DNA from 3 places in the Actimicrobium antarcticum genome. Region 2 is predicted to be linked to each of the others. Evidence: predicted binding sites of a transcription regulator. Region 2 holds the regulator's gene; each other region holds the start of a gene.
What was found. Region 2 encodes HrcA, which represses chaperone genes, less so after heat shock. Its sites were predicted from a motif close to TTAGCACTCNNNNNNNNNGAGTGCTAA; they were not measured.

Region 1 (9,857 bases), 140 kb from region 2:
CGGCATGCGCATCCTGGCACTGAACCAGATTGCGGCCCTGCAGCACCGTCTGGAATTCATTGATGTATTCAATCGGCTGCGTCTGGCGCTGGTGGCGGGTGCACAGATAGCGACGGCGCTCGACGACGCGCTGCCGGAGCTACTGACGGTGTTCGAAGCTACCGGATTCGGCGTACGCATCGGTAATGTCGATTACGTCGGTGGACCGGATACGCGTGGCGCAACGGCAAAAACCTTGCTCGACGAGGTGGCGACCCGCCTTGGTCCGGTCTTGAACATGGCGACGGTGACAAGCCGGGACGACCTGCTGGTGACGGAAAAGCAACCATTCAGGATGTCATTGGATGTTGCCGGCCTGATGCTGGCGCAAGGTCCGCAACAAGACGCGATATTCTGTTTCCTGACACGCCAGGAAGTGGTGCGGCAAGTCCGCTGGGGTGGCGATCCGAACAAACTGCTCGTGTCACTGCCGGATGGCACCCGACGCCTTGAGCCGCGCAGCTCGTTTGCAGAGTGGCTGGAGTCGGTCCAGGGTCAGTCACAGCCGTGGCAGCAAGCCGACGGCGAGGCACTGGAAGAATTGCTGCACATCCTGGGTGACATGAATCACCGTCAGACCAGTCTGGTATTGCAAAAGAAACTGCATTGGCGGGCGCACCATGACTCGCTGACCGGGCTGTACAATCGCCGCGCGATGGAGGACGAGGTGTCTCGCCGGCTTGAGCTGGGCGAAACCAACGCGGTGTTGATGCTGGTTGATCTGGATTATTTCAAAGAGATCAACGATACCCACGGGCACGCAGCCGGCGATCAGGTGTTGCAGCAACTGAGTAGCCGGCTGGAATCGGTGATTCGGGAATTCGACTTGCTGTCCCGATTGGGTGGTGATGAATTCCTGCTGCTGTTGCAGTTGCAGGAGCCGACGCCGGATCTGGCGATGTTCGTGGCAGAGCGCTTGCATCAGGCGGTGGCACCGCCATTCGAGGTCAACTCCGTGGCACTGGATCTGCGTATTTCTGTCGGTATTGCGATTCCTCCGGGGCATGGCAACACCATGGCCGATCTGTTGCGACGTGCCGACCTGGCCCTGTATCAGGCCAAGTCGCTGGGACGTTCCCGTAGCGTGGTCTTTGATCCCGCGCTGGAATCCGGTCAGGCCGATCGGTACCGGGGCGAAACTGATCCGGGCACGCGCTGACGCAGTGCTGACAGTCTGAGCCTTTTGCGGTCATCGCACCGTCCTGAGCGGCTGCTGCAGGTAGAATGGCGACCTGCTTTTCTCAGGATGAAATCCGCAATGTCCATACAATGGTACCCAGGTCATATGAATGCCGCCCGCAAGAAGGCGGCGGAAGCCATGGAAAAGGTCGACATGGTGATCGAGGTGCTGGACGCCCGTTTGCCGCAGGCCAGCTGCAATCCGATGATCGAGACCCTGCGCGGCGAGCGCCAGCGCCCGTGCCTGAAAATCCTCAACAAAAGTGACATCGCCGACCCGGCCGCGACGGCTGCCTGGATCGCCTACTACAACCGCCAGCCGGATGTCCACGCAGTCGCGCTCAGTTGCAAGCTGCCGGCCGATGTCGCAAAAATTCCTGCGCTGTGCCTGAAGATCGCACCGCACCGTGGTACCGCCCTGAAGCCGCTGCGCATTATGATCATGGGCATTCCCAACGTTGGCAAATCCACGCTGATGAATGCGCTGCTGAAAAAGCGCGTGGCCAAGGTCGGGGACGAACCGGCCGTGACCAAGATGCAGCAACGCCTGTACCTCGGCAATAACATGGTGCTCACCGATACCCCCGGCATGCTCTGGCCGAAAATCCAGCATCCCAGCGACGGCCTGATGCTGGCAGCCAGCCATGCCATCGGCAGCAATGCCTTGATCGAAGAAGAAGTCGCGACCTTCCTTGGGGATGCGCTGCTGGTGCGCTATCCCGAATTGCTGGCGGCCCGCTATGGCGTCAAGCCGGAAGGCATGGATGGGGTCGGGATCGTTGAAGCCGTCGCCTTGCGCCGGGGTTTCAAACTCAAGGGCAAGGGCGTCGATCTGGAAAAGGCGGCGCATACCTTGCTGCAGGATTATCGCAGTGGCGCACTGGGACGAATTTCGCTGGAGACGCCGGAGACGCGTGCGGTGCTGCTGGCCGAGTATCAGGCGGCGCAGGAAGCGAAAGCGGCTGCCAAGGCAGCGCTGGTGGAGCCTGTGTCGGATAACTACCGGAACTGAATTCTCGCCGGAGCGCTGCAGCATCCGTTGATGCCGGCAAGACGCGTCGCACAATAAAAAAAGCCTGCAAGGTGGCCACCTTGCAGGCTTTTTAACTTCTTGCGTGGCAGGATTGGCGTTAGTTGCAACGCCGTCCCTGCCGGTCGACATTACATCATGCCGTCCATGCCACCCATGCCGCCCATACCACCCATGCCGCCGCCCATGCCACCGGCTGGCTTGTCTTCGGCCAGTTCGCAAACCATGCAATCGGTCGTCAGCATCAGCGACGCGATCGAGGCTGCATTTTGCAGTGCCGAACGGGTCACTTTGGCTGGGTCCAACACACCCATTTCGACCATGTCACCGTAGGTGCCGTTGGCGGCGTTGTAACCGAAGTTACCCGTACCTTCGAGCACGCGTGCAACCACGACGGAGGCTTCTTCGCCGGCGTTTTGCACGATCATGCGCAGTGGCTCTTCCATCGCACGCAGGACAATCTTGATACCGGCTTCCTGGTCAGGATTGTCACCCTTGACGTTGATGTTGGCACGTGCGCGCAGCAGGGCAACGCCGCCGCCAGGAACAATGCCTTCTTCCACGGCAGCGCGGGTAGCGTGCAGTGCATCTTCGACGCGGGCTTTCTTTTCTTTCATTTCGACTTCGGTGGCAGCGCCAACCTTGATCACTGCAACACCGCCGGCCAGTTTGGCAACGCGCTCCTGCAGCTTTTCACGATCGTAGTCCGAGGTCGCTTCTTCGATCTGGACACGCACTTGCTTGACGCGCGCTTCGATCGCAACAGCCTGGCCAGCGCCGTCGATGATGGTGGTGTTTTCCTTGCCGATTTCGATACGCTTGGCCTGGCCCAGATCTTCCAGCGTGATCTTTTCCAGTGTCAGGCCAACTTCTTCAGCGATGACTTGACCACCGGTCAGGATAGCGATGTCTTCGAGCATGGCTTTACGACGATCGCCAAAACCTGGTGCCTTGACAGCGCAGGTCTTCAGGATGCCGCGGATGTTGTTGACAACCAGAGTTGCCAGCGCTTCGCCTTCGATGTCTTCTGCGATGATCAGCAGTGGACGGCCAGCCTTGGCGACTTGCTCCAGTACCGGAAGAAGATCACGGATGTTGGAGATTTTTTTGTCGCACAGCAGGATGAACGGATTGTCCAGCGTCGCGGTCTGCTTCTCTGGATTGTTGATGAAGTACGGCGACAGGTAGCCGCGGTCGAACTGCATGCCTTCAACGATGTCGAGTTCGTCGTTCAGGGATTTGCCGTCTTCAACAGTGATGACGCCTTCCTTGCCGACTTTTTCCATCGCTTCAGCGATACGCTCGCCGATCGAGTAATCCGAGTTCGCCGAAATCGCGCCAACTTGCGCGATTTCTTTGGTGGTGGTGCATGGCTTGGCGATCTTGGCCAGTTCTTCGACGGTCGCTGCAACCGCTTTGTCGATACCGCGCTTCAGGTCCATCGGGTTCATGCCGGCGGCAACGAACTTCATGCCTTCGCGGACAATTGCCTGGGCCAGCACGGTGGCTGTGGTGGTGCCGTCGCCGGCGTTGTCGCTGGTACGGGAAGCAACTTCCTTGACCATTTGCGCGCCCATGTTCATGAGCTTGTCTTTGAGTTCGATTTCCTTGGCGACCGAGACACCATCCTTGGTCACGGTCGGGGCGCCGAACGAGCGCTCCAGCACGACGTTACGGCCTTTAGGGCCCAGGGTGACCTTGACTGCGTTGGCCAGAATGTTGACGCCTTCGACCATGCGTGCACGGGCGGCGTCGCCGAAAATAACTTCTTTAGCTGCCATGTTTATAGCTCCTTGAATTCAGTTGAAAGTGCGCTGTGCGGGCTTGCCGCCGCAGCGCCGGACACCAGTGTGACCAGCCTCGGGCTGGTCAGTGGCATCACTTTTGAACGATTGCCATGATGTCTTCTTCGCGCATGACCAGCAATTCGTCGCCGTCGACCTTGACAGCCTGGCCCGAATATTTGCCGAACAAAACGCGATCGCCAACCTTGACATCCAGTGGGCGGACTTTGCCATCTTCCAGGATCTTGCCGTTACCGACGGCGAGTACTTCGCCCTGGTCCGGTTTTTCGGCGGCTGCTTCAGGAATGATGAGGCCGGACGCAGTTTTTGTTTCCTGGTCGAGGCGCTTGACGATGACGCGATCGTGCAAAGGACGAAGGTTCATGAAAACTCCTTAAAATTCAGTAGATTACGATTGTTTTGCGGCAAGACTGCTGCAAAGATAACTTCACTGCGCAGCATTACCGCACCAGAAAAGTGGAAGGCCGGGGACAGTTGTTAGCACTCTCTCCCGACGAGTGCTAAGTATATGGGCGACATCCTTGTTTTTCAAGCAGCGATGGTGAGAAAGACTTTTGGGGAAGTGATCGTTCGCAGCTTAATTTGCGTCACGCAGGATAGGCGACGCGCCATACCGGGCATGCAGGTTCGTGATTTCCAGTGCTTTTTCCATCGTACGGTCATTCGCTGCCATCGCACGGTCATTCAGGCGCGCCAGCGTGCGTTCGCTGTACACGATGAGGCCGGCATCCGCGCCACTTTGCGATGACGCCGGACGACAAGCCGGATCGGGCAATGACAAGAGAACCTCCGTCGGAGGTCCTCATCGACTGCCTATTTCTTCAGCAGATAGCACTTCGAATCGGCAACTTTGGTAAATGCTTCTTCGCCTGGAATGGTGGCGATGATCTTGAGGTAATCCCAGGGCTTCTTCGATTCCTCCGGGGTCTTTACCTGCATCAGATACATATCGTGGATATACCGGCCATCGGCGCGGATATAGCCTTTGCTATAAAAATCATCCAGTTTCATTTTCTTCAGTTCGGCCATCACCTCGTCTGCGTTGTCGGTCTTCGCATTCGCGACCGCTTTCAGATAGGTCGAGGCTGCCGAATAATCCGCAGCCTGGTGCGTACTCGGCATCCGCTTGAATTTCGCAAAAAAGCGATTGGCGAACTTGCGCGACGGCTCGTCCTTGTCCCAGTACCAGCTGTCCGTCATGACCAGACCTTGCGCGACCGGCAGGCCAAGGCCATGGATGTCGTTGATCACCATGAGCAGGCCGGCCAATCTCATGTTCTTGGTCAAGCCGAAGTCGCGCGCACCTTTGATGGAGTTGATGGTGTCGGCGCCGGCGTTGGCCAGGCCGAGAACCTGGGCCTTGGATGCCTGCGCCTGCAGGATGTAGGAAGACATGTCGTTCGCGGTTGGCGGGTGTTTCACCGAGCCGACGACGGTGCCGCCGCTGGCCTTGATCACGTCAGACGTGTCGGCAAACAGCGAGTGGCCGAACGCATAGTCGGCCACCAGGAAGAACCAGGACTTGCCGCCTTGTTTGACCACTTCGGAACCGGTGCCACGGGCCAGCGCGACGGTGTCGTATTCATAGTGCACCGTGTAGGGCGTGCACTCCTCGTTGGTCAGTTTGGCTGACGCTGCGCCGACATTGATGTACACCTGTTTCTTGTCGGCCATGATTTTATTGATGGCCAGTCCGGCCGCCGAGTTTGCGCCGCCGATCAGCAGTTTCACGTTGTGCAGGTCGACCCACTCGCGTGCTTTTGCCGCAGCCGTATCGGCCTTGTTCTGATGGTCGGCGGAGAGGATCTCGATCTTTCTTCCCAGTACCTTGCCGCCCGCATCGTCCACCGCCATGCGGATTGCTTCCAGCCCGCCGCTACCGTCGGTATCGGCATACGGTCCGGACATGTCGGTGATGAAGCCGATACGGATCGGCTGATCGGTCGTGCCCTGGGCCAGCGCATTGCCGCTCAGCGCGCACAAGATGAGGATCGCTGCTGAAATAGTATTCAGGGAATTTTTCTTCATGATTCGTCTCCATGTTTCTGGTGGAAGTCACCAGTTATTTATAGTTTGGTTGTTCTGCTGTTTGATTCATGCCATTGCGTATTCCCTGGCTGCAGCCTCTGCCTTTTTTGCGGCACGGGCATTGGCGTGGTCGTGTGCCGCATTGCACTCAGGATGGTTTCCTGAGTAATTCGGCAGCGTAGTCGGCGCGCACGTCGTGTGCCGCGACCATTGCACGCGCAACCCGGTCGATGTCCGCGCCGGTGGCACCGGCCACGATGGCAATGTTGCGGGCATGCAGCGCCATGTGGCCGCGTTGTATGCCTTCGGTAGCCAGGGCGCGCAGTGCTCCCATGTTCTGCGCCAGGCCGACGGCGACGGCGATTTCGGCCAGTTCCTGCGCCGACTTGAGTTGCATGATTTTCAGTGACAGGCGCGCCAGAGGATGGGTCTTGGTGGCGCCGCCCACCAGTCCGACCGGCATCGGCATCTCGATGGTGCCCACCAGATCACCTTTTTGCGAAATTTCCCAGGTTGTCAGCGATGTGTAGCGGCCATTGCGCGAAGCGTAGGCGTGGGCACCTGCTTCAACTGCGCGCCAGTCGTTGCCGGTGGCGACAATCACCGGGTCAATCCCGTTCATGATGCCTTTGTTGTGCGTGGCGGCACGGTATGGGTCGACCGCGGCAAAGGTATAGGCATCGACGATGCCATTCATGACTTCATCAGCGCTGTAGTTTTCGGTCTTGAGCAAGGCGGGTGGAATTTGCACGCGAGCGCGCGCCAGTCGCAGATCTGCCAGGTTGGACAGGATACGCAGCCGCACCTTGCCGCCGGTAATGGCCTCGATCCGGCCTGCGACAGCCTCTGCCATCGTGTTGACGGTGTTGGCTCCCATTGCATCGCGTACATCCACGATCAGGTGCACCACGACCATTGCGCCGCGCGGGGTTGCCTCGAACACATGGACTTCGATATCCTTGCAGCCGCCACCCAGACCAATCAGCACCTTGTCGCGAGAATTCGCTATCGCGATCAATTCCTCTCTGTGATTCAGGACCGCATGGCGCGCGCCATAGGGGTCGGTCAATCCCATGATCTGTACTTGCGCCCGCATCAACGGGCCGCTGCTGGAAGTCTGAAAGCCACCGGCTTGGCGAATGATTTTTGCCATGAACGAAGCGGCCGCCACCACCGATGGCTCTTCCACCACCATCGGCACCAGGACGTCGCGGCCATTGAGATGGAAGTAACCGGCGATCGAGTACGGCAACTCGAACTTGCCGATGACGTTCTCGACCATGCCGTTGGCCACCTCGAGCGGCAGTGCGTTGGGCTCAGCAATCAGGGCGCGCTCATCCGGCGTCAGGCCGACCTTGGCAACAATCTGGTCCAGGCGAGCTGCGGGGTCCAGGGCGCGAAAATTTGGCAGTCGGGAATCGATTTTCATAGTGTTTCCGGGTGGTAGAGGGATTGGGCTCGCGCCCGCAATGCGATGTCAACATTTTAGGAAGACCACATCGTGTTTTATATGTATTTAAAACACATAAACAGGACTATTTTGTGTATAAAGTTTCTTGAAATTGCCTTCGGGCCGATCGCCGAGAGAATCTGAGTTCTTGCCATTCATCTCAATTGTCATAAAAAAATCATTAAAATTCAGTGCCTTGAAAAATAAGGTCGACGGAAAATGCTGCAGTCCAAACAACAAGCTGTCAGAGAGAAATGTATGTGTCAAAGCCATATTGATGCTGCGCTGCGGAATGAGCGCGCCCATTTCAATTACCTGCACACGTGTACAGCGTCCGGTCGACCATGACCCAAATCGGCGAGCTGGAGGGTCCAATTTCCCGGGCTGGTGTCGAGCATGGACTGGTCACGTTGCTGCATCAGGACGGGGCCAAAGACGACCTGGTGCGGACCCTCGCCAACATCGAGGCGATGCCCGACGACCCGTCGAAAGCCATGTTGATCGATAGCGTGCATAAGGCGATCGCCATCAAGGATCGTCTGGAACAGCATCTTCATCGCGAACGTGGCTTGCTGGCCCTGATCGAGACTGCCCAGGACCTGACGGCGCTGCGCGATATCGATCAGGTGCTGCAGGCGATCGTCCATCGCGCTCGCAAGTTGCTCGGCTGCGATATCGGATACCTGTCTGTCTATGATGACGAGCAAGGCGATTTTTATGTCCGCGCGTCCGACGGCTCATTCTCGGAAAATTTCAGGAAAATCCGGGTCCCCAGCGCGGTCGGCATCTGCGGCTTTGTCGCGCGCAATCGGTCTCCGTATTGTTCGTCGGATTACGAAACAGATAGCCGCTTTGCCCATACCAAGCTGATCGATTCGGCGGTAACCGAGGAAGACATCCGCTCGATACTGGGTGTGCCACTGCTGGCCGGTTCCAGTGTGAACGGCGTCCTGTTTGTCGGGAATCGCTATGTCCGTGCTTATCAGACATGGGAAATGTCAATACTCTCCAGTTTGGCGGCCCATGCTGCAGTCGCCATTGAAAATGCGCGGCTCTTCGAGCAAGCCCAGAACGCACTGCGGCAGGCCAGTGCAGCCAATCGCGACCTCGAGAAGCAGCGTGCGGATACCCACATTGCTGCGGAAGCGCATGAGCGGCTGACGTCGCTGGTTGCGCGTGGCGGCGGATTGAAAGAAATCTGCGAGATGGTGTCTGCCATGCTGGATGGGCGCGTTGTGGTTCTGGATCAGGGAGAGCAGGAGCTGTTTGCAGTGGGCGCGGTGATCGGCGATGCGGTCGAGCGGAGCGGTGATTCGTACGCCATATCGGACAAGATTCATGCAGCATTGGGTGAAAGCAGGGTGCTGGGGAAATCAGTGCCGGCGTTCGTCACCGATCATCAGGTTTGTCGCGTGTCGGCGGTGATCGGCGGGCGAGGTCTGCTGGGCGGATTGGTCATTTATACGGACAAGGAGTTGAACGATGTCGCCGTTCGCATCTTCGAGCGCAGCTCCATGGTGACTGGCGTCGTGCTGCTTTCCGAGGATAAATCCGGGATTGCGGCCCGGCGTGATCTGCCGGTCATCTTGCGCGATCTCCTCAATTACACCCAGGACAACGCCGTGCGGCTTGCTCAGCGCGCAGCGAACCATGGATTTGATCTATCGAAATCGATGTACATGCTGCTGCTGAATGTGGAGCAGGGCGATCTCGGCTACATCCTGAGCCGGATGCGCGCCGCGCCCTATCTGGCCGATATCCTGTTCGACGAGATCGACGGCGCGCTGATCTTTGTCGCGTCAAGCGCGACCAGGACGGATTTGCGACAGGCAGTATGGCGTTTTCTTTCAGAAAACAAGAGTGAGGTGGTTACCGGAGTGGTCTCGAAACCGGTTGCGCATGCATCCGACATGCCGGCGACCTATCAGACGCTGTCACGCTGTCTGGCCGTGCTGCCCGCGCTTGGCCGCAGCGGTTCCATCTTCAACGAATCCGAGCTGTCCTTGTATTCAATGCTGTTTGCCGGAAAATCACGCGAGGAAATCGATGCATTCCTGGCGTCGGTGCTCGGCAAACTGCATCCTGGCACTGACGCCCGCAAGGCCGAGCTTTGTAAAACGCTGCTGGTGTTTCTGGACGCCGGACACAACGCCCGCTCCGTCGCCCTCGACCTCAAGATTCACATCAACACTTTTCGCCAGAGACTGGAGTCCATCCATGCCTTGCTGGGCGAGGGCGCACTTGCTCAACGCAGTCTGGACATTCACGCCGCGCTACGAATCTGGGCGTTGCGGCAGTAGACCTTCTGCTGCGACCAGCGGCAATT
Region 2 (9,857 bases):
TGGTTTTCAGGATCAGTTCCTCGACCAGCGATTCCAGCTTGGCACGGGTCATCTTCAGGTTCAGATGGACCGGTGCGCCGTTGGCCATGGCGATGTATGGCTCGTTGATTTCGGTTTGCTGCGCCGACGACAATTCGATCTTGGCGCGCTCGGCCGAACCCTTGATCCGTTGCAGTGCAATCGCATCCTTGGACAGGTCGATACCGTTGATCTTCTTGAACTCGTCGATGATGAAATCAATGATGCGCTGGTCGAAGTCTTCACCGCCGAGGAAGGTGTCGCCATTGGTCGACAGCACTTCGAACTGCATTTCGCCATCGACATCGGCGATCTCGATGATCGAGACGTCGAACGTACCGCCCCCCAGGTCATACACGGCGATCTTGCGGTCGCCCTTGCCGTTCTTGTCCAGACCGAATGCGAGTGCGGCAGCGGTCGGCTCGTTGATGATGCGCTTGACATCCAGACCGGCGATACGACCGGCGTCTTTGGTGGCCTGGCGCTGGGCGTCGTTGAAGTACGCAGGCACCGTGATGACGGCTTCGGTAACTTCTTCACCGAGGTAATCTTCGGCGGTCTTTTTCATTTTGCGCAGCACTTCGGCAGAAATCTGCTGTGCTGCCAATTTCTTGTCGCGCACCGAGATCCAGGCGTCGCCGTTGTCGGCCTTGACGATCTGGTACGGCATCAGGCCGATGTCCTTCTGCACTTCTTTTTCGTCGAACTTGCGACCGATCAGACGCTTGACTGCGTACAGCGTGTTCTTTGGATTGGTGACTGCCTGACGCTTGGCCGGTGCACCAACCATGATTTCGCCATCATCCAGATAAGCGATGATCGATGGCGTGGTGCGTGCGCCTTCCGCGTTTTCGATAACCTTTGGCTGTCCGCCCTCCATGATGGCGACGCACGAGTTGGTGGTGCCGAGGTCGATGCCAATAATTTTGCCCATGATTTTTTCCTTAGATGACTGGATAACGAGAGTTTGATGTGATGGATATTGGGAGCTGCTGCCAGCTTTCAAGCATTTTTTTGTAATGATTGACCACTTGGCCGGCAGCAGCGCCGACCCGGAATACGTCTATTGGGCGACGGTGACCAGCGCCGGGCGCAACAGGCGGTCGGAAATCATGTAGCCCTTTTGCAGCACGCTGACGATGGTATTGGCTTCCTGCTCTGCCGGTACCATCGAGATGGCCTGATGCTTGTTCGGATCGAGCTTGTCACCCGGCTGTGGTGCGACTTCCAGCATGCGGTTGCGCTCGAAAGCTGCGGACAACTGCTTGAGTGTCATCGCAACACCCTCTTTCAAGGATTCAACCGATGGCGAATCGACTTTCAGCGCCATTTCGAGGCTGTCCATCACTGGCACCAGCGCTTCGGCAAAACTTTCGATCGCAAATTTATGGGCACGGGCGATGTCTTCCTGGGCACGGCGACGGAAGTTTTCGGTATCGGCCTTGGCACGCAGGAAGGCGTCGTGCATTTCCGCGGCGCGGGTTTCGGCTTCGGCGAGGCGGGCCTCGAGCCCTGAATCGGCAGCAGCGGCATTCAATTCCGGGGCCTGATTTTCTTCGACAGACGGGTTATCAGCAGCTTGTTTTTCGTGGTCTTGCATGTAGAAATCCTCCAACTATCAGTGGCTTAGGTTAGGCATAGGCTGACCGGAAACGGCTAGCCTGAGTACAAAGTGATACGCAAATGGGGCTATGCCACACTTTTTCAAGGGGAATAATGCGCGCCCATTTCCATTTTTTGCATTGCCTCTGCCTGGCCCGTGCAGCACCACTGATTGACTGACAACCAGCCGCCAGAATGATTATCGCGCAGCGCCCAGCTGTTTTGCCGCGTTGGCAGCGATGCCCAACTGGATGATCTCCTCGGTTTTTTCGGCCTCGGTCGGACGGGTTGGCCAGCCTTGCAGATGACGGGCGGTGATCTCGGCAAGACCAGCGATCCAGCCCGGGTCTTCGTTGACGCACGCAATGTAATGAAATTCCTTGCCGCCGGCTTCGAGGAAGTCATGCTTGGCTTCGAGCGAAATCTCTTCCAGTGTTTCGAGGCAGTCACTGGTAAAGCCGGGACACATCACATCGACACGCTTCAAGCCATCCTTCGCCAGTTGCATCAGGGTCGGCGCGGTGTAGGGCTGCAACCATTCCGCCTTGCCGAAGCGCGACTGGAATGTCACCAGCAATTCGTCTTTGGACAGGCCCAGTTCCTGGCCGAGCAAACGGGCCGTTTTGTAACACTCGCAGTGGTACGGGTCGCCCAGCATCAGCGTGCGCTTCGGTACGCCATGAAAACTCAACACCAGTTTTTCGCCACGACCGTTGACATCCCAGTGTGCCTGCACGGTGTTCCTGAGCGCATTGATGTAAGCGGCGTCATCGTGATAGTGCTTGATGAAGCGTAGCTCGGGGACGTTACGCACCTTGCGATAGTGGCTCGTCACGGCATCGAAAATCGAGGCGGTCGTGGTGGCCGAATACTGCGGATACGCCGGCACGATCAGGATGCGGTCGCAACCGTCGGTCTGCAATTTGTTGAGCACATCCGGCAGCGACGGATTGCCATAGCTCATCGCGTACTCGACTTTGACGGCATGGCCCTGCTCGCCCAGCTGGCCGCGCAACAGCATGGCCTGCTTGCCGGTATGCACCTTCAGCGGCGAGCCTTCCTTGGTCCAGATCAGCGCATATTTCGCGGCCGATTTGCTGGCGCGGATCGGCAGGATGATGCCATTGAGGATCAGCCACCAGATCGCACGCGGGATTTCGACCACGCGCGGATCGGACAGGAACTGCTTCAGGTAACGCCGCACCGACGGGGCATCGGGCTGGTCGGGGGTACCGAGGTTGACCAGTACCACGGCGGTCTTGACGGGACTGCCATGGGTGTACTGCGGTGCTTTATTGAACGCCATCGAAATAATGCCTTTACAAATCAGTTAGGAAGCAAGCAGCTCGCGTGCGTGCTTGCGGGTGGTTGCGGTAATTTCGATGCCGCCGAGCATGCGGGCAATTTCTTCGACCCGGGCTTTGGTATCGAGCGCCTCGATGCGCGACACGGTTTTGCCGGCCGCATTGAATTTGCTGACCTGCAGATGCTGGTTGGCCTGACTCGCCACTTGCGGCAAGTGGGTCACGCACAGCACCTGGCGGTCCTGACCAAGTCGCTTCAGCAAGCGCCCCACCACTTCGGCCACGCCGCCGCCAATGCCGCTGTCGACTTCATCAAAGATCAGTGTCGGCGTCGATGTGGCACTCGACGCGATCACCGAAATGGCCAGCGCAATGCGCGCCAGTTCGCCACCGGAAGCGACCTTGGCCAGTGGCCGCGGGATGGTGCCGGCATGGCCAGCCACCAGAAACTCGACCTGTTCGAGACCGGATACGGCCGCTGCCGCCGGCACCAGGCTGACCTCGAAACGTCCGCCCGCCATGCTCAGGTCCTGCATCGCTTTGGTCACGGCATCACTCAGGGTGCGGGCCGCCTTGGCCCGGACTGCCGACAATTTTTGCGCCAGCGCCGTGTAGGCGACCTTGAGTTTTTCTTCCTGCGCGCGCAAGGCGGCGATGTCGCTGGCATCGGCCAGCTGGCGCAATTGCGCTGACAGCGTGGCAAATTCCTGCGGCAGCTCTTCGGGCGTGACATGAAATTTTCGTGCGGTCGAATGCAGGTCGCCGAGGCGCTGCTCAACCTGCTGCAGGCGACGCGGGTCGAGTTCGAGCCGGTCAAGATAGTCATTGAGTGCATACACCGCTTCCTGCAACTGGATGCGGGCCGGCTCCAGCAAATCGAGGACTGGCTTGAGGCCCTCGTCAATGTCAGCCAGTTTGTCGAGTTTCAGGTTCAACGCGGTCAGTTGCGACAGCATCGGCTGGCTGGCCGATTCGGCACCGGATTCGGAGAGTGCCGCCAGCGCATCCTGCGCACCATCAATCAGGCTGGCCGCATGCGACAGGCGACTGTGCTCGTTGCTGATCTCGGTCCATTCGCCTTCCTTGGCGGCGAGCTTGTCGAGTTCGCCGACCTGCCATTCGAGCCGTTCGCGCTCCAGCAAAACATTTTTGGCATTGGTTTCGAATTCTTCGCGCTGGCGGCTGACCGCCTTCCAGCTTTTGTAGGCAACACCTACGACCCTGACGTCTTCCTGCAAACCGGCCTGCGTATCGAGCAACTGGCGTTGCGCATCGGTTTTCAGCAGGGATTGATGCGCGTGCTGACCGTGGATATCGACCAGCAATTCGCCGAGGTCGCGCAATTGCGTGGCGGTCGCGGCAATGCCGTTGATATAGGCTTTCGAGCGACCGGCATTGTCGATCACACGACGCAGCAGCACACCGCCATCGGGGTCGGCAAAGGCATGCGTGGCGAGCCAGGCATCGGCTTCGGCATGGGTCGTGAAGTCGGCGCTGATGTCGGCCTTGGCAGCGCCGTCACGCACCACACTGGCGTCGCCGCGCCCGCCCAGCGCCAATGCCAGCGCATCGATCAGGATCGACTTGCCGGCGCCGGTTTCACCGGTCAGGACCGAAAAGCCGGCAGCGAATTCAAGTTCGATCAGGTCAACGATGACAAAGTCGCGGATGGACAGGGTACGCAGCATGGTGACTATTCTTTTGGGTAATGCCGATGCAACCGGCAGCAGGTCGTTATTTGAGTTGGCCTTCGACCGACGGGTATTCATTCCAGTGCAGCTTCTCGCGCAGCGTGTCGTAATAGCTCCAGCCCGGCGGATGCAAAAAGGTAATCGTGTGGGCCGAGCGCCTTATCACAACCCGGTCATGCAGTTGCAGGCTAGCCAGCGACTGCATGTCAAAATTCACGCCGGTGTCGCGGCCACTGATGACGGTGATCACAATTTCGCTGTAATCCGGCAACACGATCGGCCGGTTCGACAACGCATGCGGCGCAATCGGCACCAGCACGATGCCGCCCAGACTCGGGTGCAACAGCGGCCCGCCGGCCGACAACGAATAGGCCGTCGAGCCGGTCGGCGTCGCCACGATCAGGCCATCGGAACGCTGGTTGTACATGAAGTGACCATCGACATCGACCCGCAGTTCCACCATCCCGGACCCGGCCCCGCGCGACACCACCACATCATTGAAGGCCAGCGCATTAAAGACCGGCTGACCATCGCGATGCACCACACCTTCCAGCAAACTCCGGCGTTCCGATTCGATTTTGCCGTTCAGCATTTCCGCCAGCAGCGGCATCATCCTTTCCAGCGGGATATCGGTCATGAAGCCCAACCGGCCCTGATTGATACCGATCAGTGGCACGTCGAACGGCGCCAGCTGGCGGGCAATCCCGAGCATGGTACCGTCGCCACCAACGACGATGGCGGCGTCGACGCTCGCGCCGATCTGGGCCGGTGTCATTTGCCGGTAACCGGTCATGCCGGTGCTCAGGGCAGTTTCGTTTTCGAGTACCACGTCATGCCCGGTCGCGACCAGGAAATCGGCGATCTCGGACAGCGACTGCGCGATACCGGCGGCCATGGGCTTGCCGATGATGGCAATGGTTTTCAGCGGGGGGACCGGCAGACCGGCAGGGGTGGGAAGCGACATGCTTCGGATTAGACCATAATTCGTCGCCCTCTTGAAGGATGCCGCAGCCGGACCTACTTATGATGAACAACCCGACGGGAAACATGTGATGAACCAGCTTCCGATCAAGGCCTTACTGTTCGATCTCGACGATACGCTGTGGCCGATCGTGCCGGTGATCGTGCGCGCCGAAACCATCCTGCACGACTGGCTGCGCAGGCATGCGCCAGCCGTCGCGCAGGATCACAGCATCGAAACCATGCGCGCGCGCCGCCTGGAAATCCTGGCCGCCGAACCCCGTTACAAAGTCGATCTGGTCGGCCTGCGTCATGCCGGGCTGACCGAAGCCTTCCATGCCAGCGGTGCCGACCCGGTCCATGTCGATGGCGCGATGGCCATCTTCAATACCGCCCGCAATGCCGTGACACCGTACGACGATGTGCTGCCGTCGCTGCTGCGACTCGGCGGACGCGTGGCACTCGGGACGATCTCGAATGGCTCGGCGGACCTCGACACCATCGGCCTGGCCGGTCACTTCCGGATTTCGATTGCCGCGCACCAGTTCGGTACGGCCAAACCAGATGCGGCCATTTTTCATGCGGCCTGCAGCGCGCTGGAAGTTGATCCGGCCGAAACCGTGTACGTCGGCGACGATCCGCTGCTCGATGTGGTCGGTGCCCAGCAAGCCGGCCTGCGCGCGGTCTGGATGAACCGCTTTTCACGCACCCTGCCCGACCATGTCCGGCCCGATGCCAGTTGCGTCAGCCTGCTTGAACTGGAACACTGGCTGGAGCACCGGATAATACTGGCCCCGGCACCAATCGCTCGCTAAAATACCAAAATGCAACTAGACGCCCGCGCCCAAACCCTGCTCAAAGCCCTCGTGGAACGCTATATCGCCGACGGTCAGCCGGTCGGCTCGCGCGCGCTGGCGAAGATTTCAGGACTTGATCTGTCGCCGGCGACCATCCGCAACATCATGTCCGACCTGGAAGAAATGGGCTTCGTGTCCAGCCCGCACACGTCAGCCGGACGTGTCCCGACACCGCGCGGCTACCGGATTTTTGTCGATACGCTGCTGACGGTCGACACCATTGACGAGAGTGCGCTGGAATCGCGCCTGCAATCACGCATCCATAGCGGCTCATCGCAAAAAGTCATTGCCAATGCAGCGCAAGTGTTGTCTTCGCTGTCGCAATTCGCTGGTGTAGTGCTGACACCGCGACGTGAGTCAGTGTTTCAGCAAATCGAGTTTTTGCGTTTGTCGGAGCGGCGTGTTTTGCTGGTGATCGTCGCGCCCAATGGCGACGTGCAAAACCGCTTGCTAATGAGCGATGTCGATTACACCCCGGCGCAACTGGTGCAGGCGGCCAACTTCATCAATCTCAATTACGGCGGTTTGAGCTTCCATGACGTCCGCCTGCGCCTGCAACATGAATTGCGCCAGCTGCGCGACGACATGACGCCACTGATGCATGCCGCGGTCGAAGTGGGCAGCGACGCGATGGCCGACAACAGCGATGAAGTGGTGATTTCGGGCGAACGTAATTTGCTCAGCGTCAGCGACCTGTCATCGAACATGTCCTCGTTGCGCAAGCTGTTTGATTTGTTCGAACAGAAGACCAGCCTGCTGCAATTGCTGGATCTGTCGAACCGGGCCACGGGCGTACAGATTTTTATTGGCGGCGAATCCAGCCTGGTGCCGCTGGAGCAGATGAGCATCGTCACGGCGCCGTATGAAATCAATGGCCGCGTGGTCGGCACGCTGGGGGTGATCGGTCCGACCCGCATGGCGTATGAACGGGTGATTCCGATCGTCGATATCACGGCGAAGTTGCTGTCGAACGCACTGAGCAGCGCGACGGACAAACACTACAAATAAATCACTGCCCGCTTGCTTGCTGGCCCGCACACCGCATCACCGGGTGCGATGCGCGCAATCTTTCTTCGTGCAGTGGCCGTACAGTGCCAGCGAATGCTCGGCGATAGTGAAACCGCGCTCCAAAGCGACCTTCTGCTGACGCAACTCAATCTCTTCATCATAAAATTCTTCGACGATGCCACAGTCGAGGCACACCAGATGATCATGATGCGTGCCTTCGTTGAGTTCGAAGACGGCCTTGCTGGTTTCGAAATGGTTGCGGTGTAACAGGCCGGCCTGTTCGAACTGGGTCAGTACCCGGTATACGGTGGCCAGTCCGACATCCATGTTTTCTGCCAGCAGGATCTTGTAGACATCCTCGGCGCTCAGGTGACGCACCTGGCTTTGATGAAAAATATCCAGGATCTTGATGCGGGGAAGCGTGGCTTTCAGTCCGCTGGCTTTGAGGTCAGATGGGTTATTGGACATGTTGTTGGCTGGGTAGTGAGTAACTGCTTTATGATATAGCGCTTTCGCGCCCCGACTCAATCAATCGAGATCCTTCATGCAAATGCTGCTCCCCATTTCTCTGCCTCGTTCCGTACGGCTCGCTGCCGCTGGTTTTCTGAGTCTGTCGCTGCTGGCCGGATGTGCCTCCAAAAACCCGTTGATGGAAGCGCCGGCCAGCATGGCCAGTGCGACCAAAACCACTCCTGAAGTCACCGCCGAAAGCGCCAGCGCGGCAACCGCCAATAGCGGCATGCAGCGCAGCACGCCAACCAGCGCGCGACGCTTCCTGGGCGTGTTGTCACCGTACCGGATCGATATTCCACAAGGTAATTTCGTCTCCGAAGAAATGGTGCTGCAACTGAAAGAAGGCATGACGCCAGACCAGGTCCGCTTCGCACTCGGCACCCCGCTGATTACCGATATCTTCCATGCCGATCGCTGGGACTATGTCTTCCGCATGCTCAAGCGCAATGACGAAGTCCTGTCGAGCCGGGTCACGGTCTTTTTCAAGGATGGACGTGTCAGCCGATTCGAAGGCGGCAACCTGCCCACCGAAGTCGACTACCTGGCACTGATCGCGGGTGCCGTTCCCAAGAAAACCAAGCCACTTGCGCCGGCACCGGCAGTTGCTCCGTCCGCGGCCAGACCGACGCAATAAATGGGGTCTGCGCCTGACGTTCGGCTGACACCGACTTGACCAACACTCTGACGATTGCTTCCATGACTGTACTGAAAATTGCCATCGCCGGCGCGTCCGGCCGCATGGGTCGCATGCTGGCCGAAACCATCCTGGCCAGCGCTGACACCACGCTGACGGGCGCGCTCGATGTTGCCGCAGCACCAGCAATCGGCACCGATGTCACCGGGTTTCTTGGCAAAAACAGCGGCGTCCTGATTACTTCGGCACTGGCCGACGGCCTGGCGGATGCGGACTTCCTGATTGATTTCACCCGCCCGGAGGGCACGCTGGAACATCTGGCGTATTGCGCCAGTCACGGCATCAAGATGATCATCGGCACCACCGGTTTTGATGCTGCCGGCAAAGCGGCGATTGCTGCCGCAGCCGAACAGACCGCGATCGTCTTCGCACCCAACATGAGCGTGGGCGTGAATGTCACGATGAAATTGCTGGAGATGGCCGCCAAGAGTTTTGCCGAAGGCTACGACATCGAAATCATCGAAGCCCATCACCGCATGAAAGTTGATGCGCCATCCGGCACCGCACTGCAGATGGGGGAAGTCATCGCCAAGGCAGTCGGACGGGATCTCGATGAAGTCGGTGTCTTTGCCCGCCATGGCGTAACCGGCGAACGCGATCCGTCCTCGATCGGTTTTGCCACCATTCGCGGCGGCGATATCGTGGGCGACCACACGGTGCTGTTTGCCGGCATCGGCGAACGGATCGAAATTTCGCACAAGTCATCAAGCCGCGTCACGTATGCCCACGGCAGCTTGCGCGCAGCACGCTTTCTGGCAAACAAAACTACCGGCCTGTTCGACATGCAGGACGTGCTCGGGCTGCGATGACACGATGGTGGGACTGCGTCCGGAGCCGGCACGTCAGACACCACCAGCATCGCCTCTGATACCAACCGGCGTGAAGGCGGGCGCGGTCCGGATCAAGTCCTTCAGCTGTTTTTCGTTGCCCGACCAGCCCGCTCACGCGACTATGCAGCAGCAGAGTCGCCAACCCGCCACAGCCGTTGGAAAACCGGTTGCGCTGTGGTACCAGATACCGATCCCGTCTACACTGCACTCCTGACTTTTTACCCAGGAGCAGCATGAATCTCTCGCCACAACTCGCCCGCTACTGGGCTCAGGGTGACGCCATCTCGCATGCGGTGGCCTACCTGCTGTTGCTGATGTCGCTGGTGAGCTGGTACTTCATTTTGTCCAAGTCATGGAGCGCGTGGCGACTGCGGCGCAGT
Region 3 (9,857 bases), 480 kb from region 2:
TTTGCCGTATTCGCGGTCTGCGCGTTTCCGCTGATTGCGTCCTACTTCACGTATTACGTGATCAAGCCGCAAGCACGCACCAATTACGGTGACTTTATCGACTACATGGTGCATCCGATACCGGCCGACCTGAATTCGACGGCGCTCGATGGCAAGCCAGTTGCCTTGAAAGAGTACGAAGGCAAATGGATCATGTTGCAAGTCGATGGCGGCGCCTGCGCAGAACCTTGCAGCAAGAAGCTGTACGACATGCGCCAATTGCGCCTGACTCAGGGACGTGAGCGTGACCGTGTCGAGCGCGTCTGGCTAATTACGGACAAAGCTCCCCTGGACACCTTGCTGATGCGCGAATTTGACGGCACCCGCTTGTTGCGGGTGGATGCCGCAGCGGTGGCCCGCTGGCTGCCAGTGGAGGCGGGCGGCAACGCCGCAGATCACATTTATCTGATCGATCCGCTTGGTCGCCTGATGATGCGTTTCCCGAAAGATCGCGATCCGAACCTGATCAAAAAAGATCTCGGCAAGCTGCTCAAAGCTTCCAGTATTGGTTAGCCCGCGATGCTGATTCAACTGGGCATCATGGGCCTACTGGCCGCGATACTGCCGCTGACCATGGTGTGGGTATCCTCCGATGCCAACAAATATCGCAAGCTGGCCGCAGTGACGTTGTTTCTGACGTTTGACCTGATCATCTTTGGTGGCTTTACGCGGCTGACCGATTCGGGCCTGGGTTGCCCTGACTGGCCCGGCTGCTACGGCCATGCGAATCCGTTTCAGGCACACGAACATATCAGCGCTGCACAAAGCGCCATGCCCACCGGGCCCGTTACCGTATTCAAGGCGTGGATCGAAATGATCCATCGTTATCTGGCGATGGGTGTTGGCGTGCTCATCGTCTCGTTGATGGTAATTGCGTGGCTGCGCTGGATCAAGTCGGCACGACGGCATGCGCGTTTCGCACCGGCCATGCCGACGCTACTTTTTCTGTTCGTCTGTTTGCAGGGGGCGTTCGGCGCATTCACGGTCACCATGAAACTGCAGCCGATCATCGTGACTTGCCACCTGTTGCTCGGCCTCGGATTGCTGGCGATGCTGACCTGGCTACATGTCCGTCAGCGCGAACATCCTGCGTTATCGCCGACGGCAGTCTCGCTGCGTGGGCCGGCGTTACTGGGGGCGCTGTTGCTGTTCGTTCAGCTTGCGCTGGGTGGCTGGGTGAGTACCAATTATGCCGCGCTGGCGTGCACTGATTTTCCGACGTGCCATGGCGTCTGGCTGCCACAGATGGACTTTGAAAATGGCTTCACGCTATGGCGCAAACTGGGTATGACAGCCGACGGCGAGTACCTGCCGTTTCCTGCCTTGACAGCGATTCATTACGTTCACCGCAGCTTCGCTTTTGTGGTCGCGGCAGTGCTCGGATGGCTGGCACTTCGCGCCATGAAGATTAGCGGGATGCAGGTTGTGGGTCGCTGCCTGCTTGCCGCTCTGGCCGTGCAGCTCTGCACCGGATTGGCGACGGTCTACTTTAACTGGCCGCTGGCGATCGCGGTTCTGCATAACGCGGGTGCGGCACTGCTGGTGCTGATACTCACCATGTTAAACTACAAGACCCGTCTCGCACCCCACGGTGCGCCAGCTTCCATTGCCCGACCGCCCACGGCGTACTGACCCTGACCGAATGACCACGCTGACCTCTTCCCTGCCGAACCGTTTTGCCCAGTACTGGGCGCTGACCAAGCCGCGTGTGACCCAACTCGCGGTGTTCTGTGCCGTCATCGGCATGTTCCTGGCGACTCCGGAGTTGCCAGACTGGCGCATCGCTGTTCCCGCCACCATCGGTATCTGGTTGCTGGCCGGCGCCGCATTTGCGGTCAATTGCCTGGTCGAACGCGAGATCGATTCGCGCATGGCGCGTACGGCACGTCGACCGATGGCGCGTGGCGACATCACGGTGCCGCAGACCTTACTATTTTCGGGCGTCATTGGCGGGATCGGAACCTGGGTGCTGTATCACTTTGTCAATCCGCTGACCATGTGGCTGACGTTCGCCACCTTTGTCGGTTACGCCATCATTTACACGATCATCCTGAAACCGGCGACACCGCAAAACATCGTCATCGGCGGACTGGCCGGTGCGATGCCACCAGCGCTAGGCTGGGCTGCGATTGCCAATGATGTACCGATGCAGGCATGGATACTGGTATTGATCATTTTTATCTGGACGCCGCCGCATTTCTGGTCGCTCGCGCTGTATCGTCGTGATGATTATGCGAAGTCGGGCTTGCCGATGCTGCCGATCACGCACGGCATGGTATTTACCCAATTCCATATCTGGTTGTACACAATTGCCTTGGTCGCAACCACCTTCCTGCCGTATGCGGTGAACATGAGCGGATTGATCTATCTGGTCAGCGTGATACTGCTCGACATCGTCTTCATGTGGTACGCATGGCAGGTCTATCGCCACTACACCGACCAGATTTCGCGCAAGATGTTTGCGTACTCCATCCTGTACCTGGCGCTGTTGTTTGCTGCGCTGCTGGTCGACCATTACTTTAAAATCTGAATCCCATGCGCCTCATTCAATCACTTTTGTTAGTTCTTGCGCTGGCTACAGTCGCAGGCTGCGAGCCAGCATCGACCACCAGCGGCGGCGATATGAAGTTTTCGCCGGTTACCAGTCAGTTCAAGAACACCGATGTCACCGGTCTCGAGTACGCGAAAGATTTTGCGTTGACGGACCACAACGGCAAGCCGCGCACGATCGCCGACTTCAAGGGCAAGGCCGTGCTGATTTTTTTCGGTTACACGCAGTGTCCTGACGTGTGCCCGACCACGATGGCTGAAATGGCTGCCGTCATGAAAGAGCTGGGGCCGCTGGCGGACAAGGTGCAGGTGCTGTTCGTGACACTCGATCCGGAGCGCGACACGCAAGCCTTGCTATCCAAATACGTGCCCGCTTTTGACCCACGTTTTCTGGGCTTGTACGGTGACAAGGCGGCAACCGAAAAAGTCGCGAAGGACTTCAAGATATTTTTTCAGAAAGTGCCTGGCAAATCGGCCGACAGCTACACCATCGACCATACCGCCGGCAGTTATGTATTTGATGCGCAAGGCCGTGTACGTTTGTTCGTGCGTCACGGTCAGGGTGCAGCACCGATCGCGCATGATCTGAAACTGCTGCTGGAAGCACCCTGAAATAGCGGGTCGCGAATAAAAAAAGGCGCTCGTCAAAGCGCCTTTTTTATTGCGAGAACAGCCCGCTACATTATTCGAACGCCGTCAACGTTCCCTTCATTTTTTTCAACGCAACCACCTCGATCTGGCGAATACGTTCGGCAGAGACGCCAAACTCTTTTGCCAGTTCATGCAGCGTCGCACCTGATCCATCATCATTGGCCAACCATCGCGATTCAACGATCCGGCGCGAGCGGTCATCCAGTTTGCCCAGTGCCTGTGACAAGCCTTCGCTCTGTAACCTGTCGTATTGCAATGCCTCCAGCACGTTGGTTGGCTCGTTGCGGTCGGAGGACAAATAGGCAATCGGTGCAAATTTGTCGTCTTCGTCATCGGTTGGCGCTTCCAGTGCGATGTCACGGCCTGACAGCCGCGTTTCCATTTCAACGACTTCTTCGCGTTTGACGTTGAGTACCAGTGCCAATGCATCCACCTGTGCTGGCGTCATCGAATCGAGACCGACTTTGTGGCTGCGCAAATTGAAAAACAATTTGCGCTGCGCCTTGGTCGTGGCGACCTTCACCAGGCGCCAGTTCTTCAGGATGTATTCATGCATCTCGGCCTTGATCCAGTGCATTGCATACGACACCAGTCGTACACCTTGATCCGGATCGAAGCGCTTCACGGCCTTCATGAGGCCAATGTTGCCCTCTTGGATCAAGTCGGCGTGCGGCAAGCCATAACCCAGGTAACCACGGGCAATCGACACGACCAGACGCAGGTGCGATAGCACCATACCTTGCGCAGCGCCGAGATCGTTCTGATCCCGCAAACGTCGCGCCAGTGACATCTCTTCTTCGTGCGTCAGCATCGGGAGACGGTTGACAGCGGAAATATAGGAATCGATGTTGCCCAGCGTGCCGGTGAAACCAAGCGCCAAGGCGTTGCCCGGAGGGACCATTGCAGTTTTTGTAGCAGATGCTTCCATTATTTCTCCTTGCTTCCGTATAGGAATGGGCCGGTGGGTAAAACGATCCGGCCAGTGACGGCAACCATATTAGCACTCTCGCTAAATGAGTGCTAATGGCCATCGTTGAAGTTCCACATAGGTATTCACTATGAGCAGAGACTGCTAGTGACTGATCGCTGATCAGGTTCGCGCGAAAGTACTTGGAGTCCGGGCAACCGGGAAGGTTGCATGATTAATGATACTAACGGATCAGTGATCCGAGGCAGATGCCAGGTGGCGAGAGACGGAGAGCACTGCGCCGGCGAATCCCAGTAACGCGCCCAGTATCAGGAACAGTACCGTGGCCATGGAATCGAGCGGCACAAGCCGGAATTCCGATGCGTACAGACGAGCAAATTCAGCGACAGCTGTGTTGATCGGACGCAGAGCCAGTGCCACCAAAACGGTTGCAAGTCCGGCAGCGCACACGCCCAGCAGTGCACCTGTGTAGTAAAAGGGACGGTAAATGAAGGCGTCGGTGGCACCAACCAGTTGCGACACCATGATCTCTTCACGCTGCGTCAGGACCTGCAGGCGTATCGTATTGAACACCACGGTAACCACGACAATTCCCAGCGTAGTGGCCAGAATCAGCAACACCACAGTCAGCAAATGCACCAGCGCCGACAAACGTTTGATCCAGGCAGAGTCCACTTGAACATGTTCGACGCCTGGCAGCGCTTGCAGGCTGGCAGCAATGGTATCGACTGCGGTCGCTTCGGCAGCACTCTCGAAGCGCGGCAGTTTGATCAGGTAGCCGTCCGGGAGTGGATTCGCGCCGAGTATCGCCAGTGCTTCGGATAGCCCTGACTTTTGCTTGAGAAGGTCAAGTGCCTTTTCGCGCGGCAGAAATTCGATTTTTCCTGGTCGCTTGTTCTCCACCAGGATTTTCTTAATGCCCTGTCCGAGTGACAGCGCGTCGCTGCGCGAAAACGTCATGTCCAGGAACACGCTGATTTCAGGCTCGACGACCAGTTCTGCGGACAATGGTCGCAAGTTCTCGAGAACCGTCAGTCCGGTCAACGGCAGGGCGAATGCAATGGCAATCACCAGTGCATTGAGTAAAAAGCTCACTGGCGCACTGATGGCATTCCGGAAGGCCTGGTGCAACGCAAAAAAATGGTGACGCAGCCAGGTGTTCATGCGCTCGCCCCAGACGGCCAATGGTCGGTCAATTGGCCGTGTTTCAAATAAATCACCCGACCGGCCGCACCAAGAATCTGTTCGTCATGGCTGGAGACCACACACGTCACACCGGCACCGTGGAATGACCTGAGTGCATCAAGAACCAGATTGGCGCTCTCGCGATCCAGATTCGCAGTCGGTTCGTCCGCCAGGATAATTTTTGGACGATTCACGATGGCGCGGGCGATAGCCACGCGCTGTTGTTCACCACCAGACAACGACAGTGGCGCCGCCAGTGCTTTGTCGAGCAGCCCGACCCGATCCAGCGCGGCGCGCGCACGTCGCTCCGCATCGCTGCCGGAGGCGCCGCAGACCAGCAGTGGCAGCATCACGTTGGCCAGTACGGTGCGGTCCTGCAACAGGCGTTGTTGCTGCAGGATCAATCCAAGATTGCGTCGCAGATACGGCAAACCGGAGCGGTTGAGCTTGCCGACATCCTGACCATTCACGCGCACAGCGCCGGCCGTCGGACGTTCGATCGCCGCAATCAGCTTCAGCAGCGTTGACTTGCCGGCGCCGGATGGGCCCGCCAGAAAAACCATTTCCCCATCGGCGATCTCCAGTGAGATATCGGCCAGGGCGGTGGCTTCGCGTGCATAGCGTTTCGTGACGTGCTGGAATTCGATCATCGGTCAGTAGGCGTCGGTGTGGGCTTGGGTTTGCAATGCATGTGCCAATCGATCAGTCACTCGCGTCACCCAGCAGGGCGGTGACAAATTCTTCAGCATTGAACGGTTGCAGGTCTTCGATCTGTTCACCAACGCCGATGAAGTACACCGGTATTGGCCGCGTTCTGGCAATCGCGGCAAGAACGCCTCCCTTGGCGGTGCCGTCCAGCTTGGTCACGACCAGGCCGGTCAAACCGAGGGCATCGTCAAATGCCTTCACCTGCATCAACGCATTCTGTCCGGTGTTGCCATCGATGATCAGCAGGATTTCGTGCGGCGCATCGGCCATGGCCTTGGCCGTCACGCGCTTGATCTTCTTCAGCTCTTCCATCAGGTGCAATTGCGTAGGCAAACGGCCGGCGGTATCCACCATCACCACATTGATTCCCTTGGCGCTGGCGGAATGCACGGCATCAAACGCGACTGCCGCGGGGTCTCCCGATTCCTGGGCGATGACCGAGACATTGTTGCGCTCGCCCCAGATCGTCAATTGCTCGCGTGCCGCCGCACGAAACGTATCGCCCGCAGCCAGCAAGACCGATTGTCTATGCGCCTGAAGGTGCTTGGCCAGCTTGCCGATCGTGGTGGTTTTGCCGGCACCGTTGACACCGGTAATCATCATCACCATCGGTTGATGACGGCCGAGTTCAAGCGGTTTTTGCAGCGGCTCCAGCAGCTTGATCATCAATTGACGCAGCGCTGATTTCACTTGCGCAGCCTCGGTCAGTTTCTGATCCTTGACGCAGCGTTTTAGTTCGGTGAGCAGGAACTGGGTGGCGTCGACGCCGGTATCGGCCATTAGCAATGCGGCTTCGAGTTCCTCGTAAAGATCGTCATCGATGCGTGCACCAATGAACAGGGTAGTCAGGTTGGAGGACGTCTTCGACAGACCACTTTTGAGACGCGCCAGCCACGAGCGTTTTGCTTCTGCCGGCGCAATGGCGGGAAGGGCAACGGGAGCATCCTCCTCTATCGGCGCTTCGACGACTGGCGCGGCGATTTCGGGGACGGAATCAAGTTCTGGTTTGGGGTTTTTTTTGAAAAAGCTGAACATCGCAAGTTGGGTGTAGGGGCTTCGCAGAACGGCTGCGCACGCAAAACAACGTCGAGCGCCATTCTAACAGAGCATGTAACCGCCGAATCTGCTGCGCAGCGCAGGATCGATGGTTAAAACTCGCTATACTCCCGATCCGATGACGCCGCGGCATGAACTGGCGTACCGAACCTCTCCATAAGATAGCCATGCCAAAAAAGCCGACCCAAAAACCCGCTCCCAAGCCGCGTCAACGACCCGTATTGGCCCATCAGGTACGCATCATTGGCGGCGACTGGAAACGCACGCCACTGCCGGTGCTGGACTCCGCAGGTCTGCGCCCGACCCCGGATCGCGTGCGCGAGACGGTCTTTAACTGGCTGACGCATTTGCTGGATGGTCAATGGACTGGCGTGGCGTGCCTTGATCTGTTTGCCGGTACCGGCGCACTCGGTTTTGAAGCCGCCAGTCGCGGTGCCGCACGGGTGCTGCTGGTTGAAGAAAACCAAGCCGTGGTGCGCCAGCTTGAAGCGAGCCGGGATAAATTACACGCGGGTCAGATCACTATCCTGCGCGGCGATGCCCGTACGATGGCGCAGGGTTTGCAACGTCGCCTGACCGGCCCGGCCGACCTGTTCCAGGTGATCTTTCTGGACCCGCCGTTCCATGCAGAATTATTGCCGGCGATGTTGCCCTTATGCGCGGATTTGCTGGCCGATGGCGGATTGGTCTATCTCGAAGCCGGTCAGGCACTCGACAACGAGAATTTGCCCGAGTGGCTCAACGGCTGGCAAGTGGTCCGTGCCGATCACGCCGGCATGGTTTTTTTCCATTTGCTGCAGCGCCAGAATCGCCCGGAAATTGAGGCATAATGCGGTTTCCAAAATAAGTGACACTCCAGGGAGCTACGATGGTCACCGCCATATATCCAGGTACATTTGATCCACTCACGCGGGGTCATGAAGATCTGGTGCGACGTGCTTCCGGACTCTTCGGGAAGCTGATTGTTGGCGTCGCAGACAGCAAGAACAAACGACCGTTTTTCGATCTCGAAGAACGTTTGACGATTGCCAATGAAGTACTGGGTCACTATCCGAACGTGATCGTAGAAAGCTTTTCCGGCTTGCTGAAAGATTTCGTGCGCCGGCATGACGCACGCGTCATCGTGCGCGGATTGCGGGCAGTATCGGACTTCGAATATGAATTCCAGATGGCGGGCATGAACCGGTACCTGTTGCCGGAAGTAGAGACTCTGTTTCTGACACCGTCCGATCAGTACCAATTCATCTCCGGCACCATCGTGCGCGAGATCGCCATTCTTGGCGGTGACGTGTCGAAATTTGTTTTTCCGTCAGTTGAAAAATGGCTCAAGGAAAAAATCGCAGCAGGGCAGGAATAACGGAGTCCGTACCATGGCATTGCTGATTACCGACGAATGCATCAATTGCGACGTGTGCGAGCCGGAATGCCCGAACGACGCGATTTTCCTCGGGCCGGAAATCTACGAGATCAATCCGGCCAAGTGCACCGAATGCGTCGGACACTACGATGAACCGCAATGTCAGCAAGTTTGTCCGGTCAGTTGTATTCCGTTTGACCCTGCCTGGCGAGAAAGCAAGGACGAGCTCCTGCTGAAATTCGACCGACTGCAACACGCAAAAAAATCTGCTTGATTTCTGTAAGCTACCCGGCCTTCGCGGCCACGTTGCCGATCACCTGATTGCGGCCGCCTTCCTTGGCCTGGTATAGCGCTGCATCGGCGCGGGCAATCAGTTCACTGGCGATTTTTTCAATCGAACGGGCGGGTTCGGTCGCATTCAGTTCGGCAGCGCCTATCGACACGGTCGCACGCAGCTCTTCCTCGTTAGACAGCACGACTGGCTGGTCCGCGATACTGGCGCGTATCCGCTCTGCAACCGCCAGCGCATGGGTCAGTGGCGCATCGATCAGCAGTACCACGAACTCCTCTCCACCGAACCGTCCGAGCGCATCGCTGAGCCGTAATTCGGCCTTGATGCGCGCCGCGACCTGTTGCAGGACCTCGTCGCCGCCCTGATGGCCGACGCTGTCGTTGATTTTCTTGAAATGATCGATGTCGATATACAGGCACGACAATGAAAATTCCTGCCGCCGGGTGCGACCGATTTCCTCCCGCAAACGCAGTTCCAGATAACGGCGGTTGTTCACGCCGGTCAGCGAATCGGTCAGGCCGATACGTTTCAGGCGTTCATTGTTGATCACGTTTTCGAGGCAAATGGCGATGATCGATCCGAGGTGTTCAATGAAGTCGGTCGCCATGCCGTTCGAAAACCGGCTGTCATGCAGACTGCCCAGACTGAGGAAGCCTATCAGGCGTCCCTGGCGCATCAGAGGCACGATCGCCATGCTGACCGGCGTCAGCACCTGTTCCGGAAAGAGCGCCCCGTATTTTGCTGAATTGAACTTGCCCAGAAAGGGACTTTTCAGTGCCACCAGCGACAATCCCAGATCGGCCTCGCGATCACTGAACAACAGGTTTGGGAATTCGGATTGATCGATCGCCAAATCGGCCATGATGCGACGAATATCGTAGTCGGCATCGCTCAGGCAAAGCGTGACCACATCCAGCTGGGATGATTCGGACAAGGTATCGAAAATGCTGTCGACCAATTCGCGCAATCCATTGGCGGCAATGAATTTCAGATCGAATTCCTGATGTCGGCGCATGATCTGCTGGTTACGCTTCGCCTGTTCCAGAAGCTGCACCAGGCGGTCACGCAATTGCATGTTTTCAGTGACCAGC

Region 1: the regulator HrcA is predicted to act here: its motif matches at 4,531-4,557, upstream of groES (co-chaperone GroES).
Region 3: the regulator HrcA is predicted to act here: its motif matches at 4,238-4,264, upstream of rpoH (RNA polymerase sigma factor RpoH).

What each region holds. Positions count from the first base shown of each region.
Region 1 is NZ_BAAAZE010000008.1:828,262-838,118, forward strand. It holds gene ABD720_RS11745 (bifunctional diguanylate cyclase/phosphodiesterase) at 1-1,198, shown strand, start outside; gene ylqF (ribosome biogenesis GTPase YlqF) at 1,298-2,230, shown strand; gene groL (chaperonin GroEL) at 2,380-4,029, opposite strand; gene groES (co-chaperone GroES) at 4,127-4,417, opposite strand; gene ABD720_RS11765 (hypothetical protein) at 4,631-4,834, opposite strand; gene ABD720_RS11770 (ABC transporter substrate-binding protein) at 4,867-6,081, opposite strand; gene ABD720_RS11775 (hydroxymethylglutaryl-CoA reductase, degradative) at 6,230-7,510, opposite strand; gene ABD720_RS11780 (hypothetical protein) at 7,598-7,837, opposite strand; gene ABD720_RS11785 (helix-turn-helix domain-containing protein) at 7,876-9,831, shown strand.
Region 2 is NZ_BAAAZE010000008.1:971,965-981,821, reverse strand. It holds gene dnaK (molecular chaperone DnaK) at 1-952, opposite strand, end outside; gene grpE (nucleotide exchange factor GrpE) at 1,082-1,618, opposite strand; gene hemH (ferrochelatase) at 1,820-2,926, opposite strand; gene recN (DNA repair protein RecN) at 2,951-4,612, opposite strand; gene ABD720_RS12405 (NAD kinase) at 4,659-5,579, opposite strand; gene ABD720_RS12400 (HAD family hydrolase) at 5,668-6,390, shown strand; gene hrcA (heat-inducible transcriptional repressor HrcA) at 6,400-7,440, shown strand; gene fur (ferric iron uptake transcriptional regulator) at 7,477-7,908, opposite strand; gene ABD720_RS12385 (outer membrane protein assembly factor BamE) at 7,985-8,587, shown strand; gene dapB (4-hydroxy-tetrahydrodipicolinate reductase) at 8,650-9,456, shown strand; gene ABD720_RS12375 (MotA/TolQ/ExbB proton channel family protein) at 9,711-9,857, shown strand, end outside.
Region 3 is NZ_BAAAZE010000008.1:488,980-498,836, forward strand. It holds gene ABD720_RS10140 (SCO family protein) at 1-552, shown strand, start outside; gene ABD720_RS10145 (COX15/CtaA family protein) at 559-1,671, shown strand; gene cyoE (heme o synthase) at 1,682-2,569, shown strand; gene ABD720_RS10155 (SCO family protein) at 2,575-3,201, shown strand; gene rpoH (RNA polymerase sigma factor RpoH) at 3,272-4,168, opposite strand; gene ABD720_RS10165 (cell division protein FtsX) at 4,400-5,332, opposite strand; gene ABD720_RS10170 (cell division ATP-binding protein FtsE) at 5,329-6,003, opposite strand; gene ftsY (signal recognition particle-docking protein FtsY) at 6,056-7,096, opposite strand; gene rsmD (16S rRNA (guanine(966)-N(2))-methyltransferase RsmD) at 7,285-7,947, shown strand; gene coaD (pantetheine-phosphate adenylyltransferase) at 7,986-8,474, shown strand; gene ABD720_RS10190 (YfhL family 4Fe-4S dicluster ferredoxin) at 8,488-8,748, shown strand; gene ABD720_RS10195 (GGDEF domain-containing protein) at 8,759-9,857, opposite strand, start outside.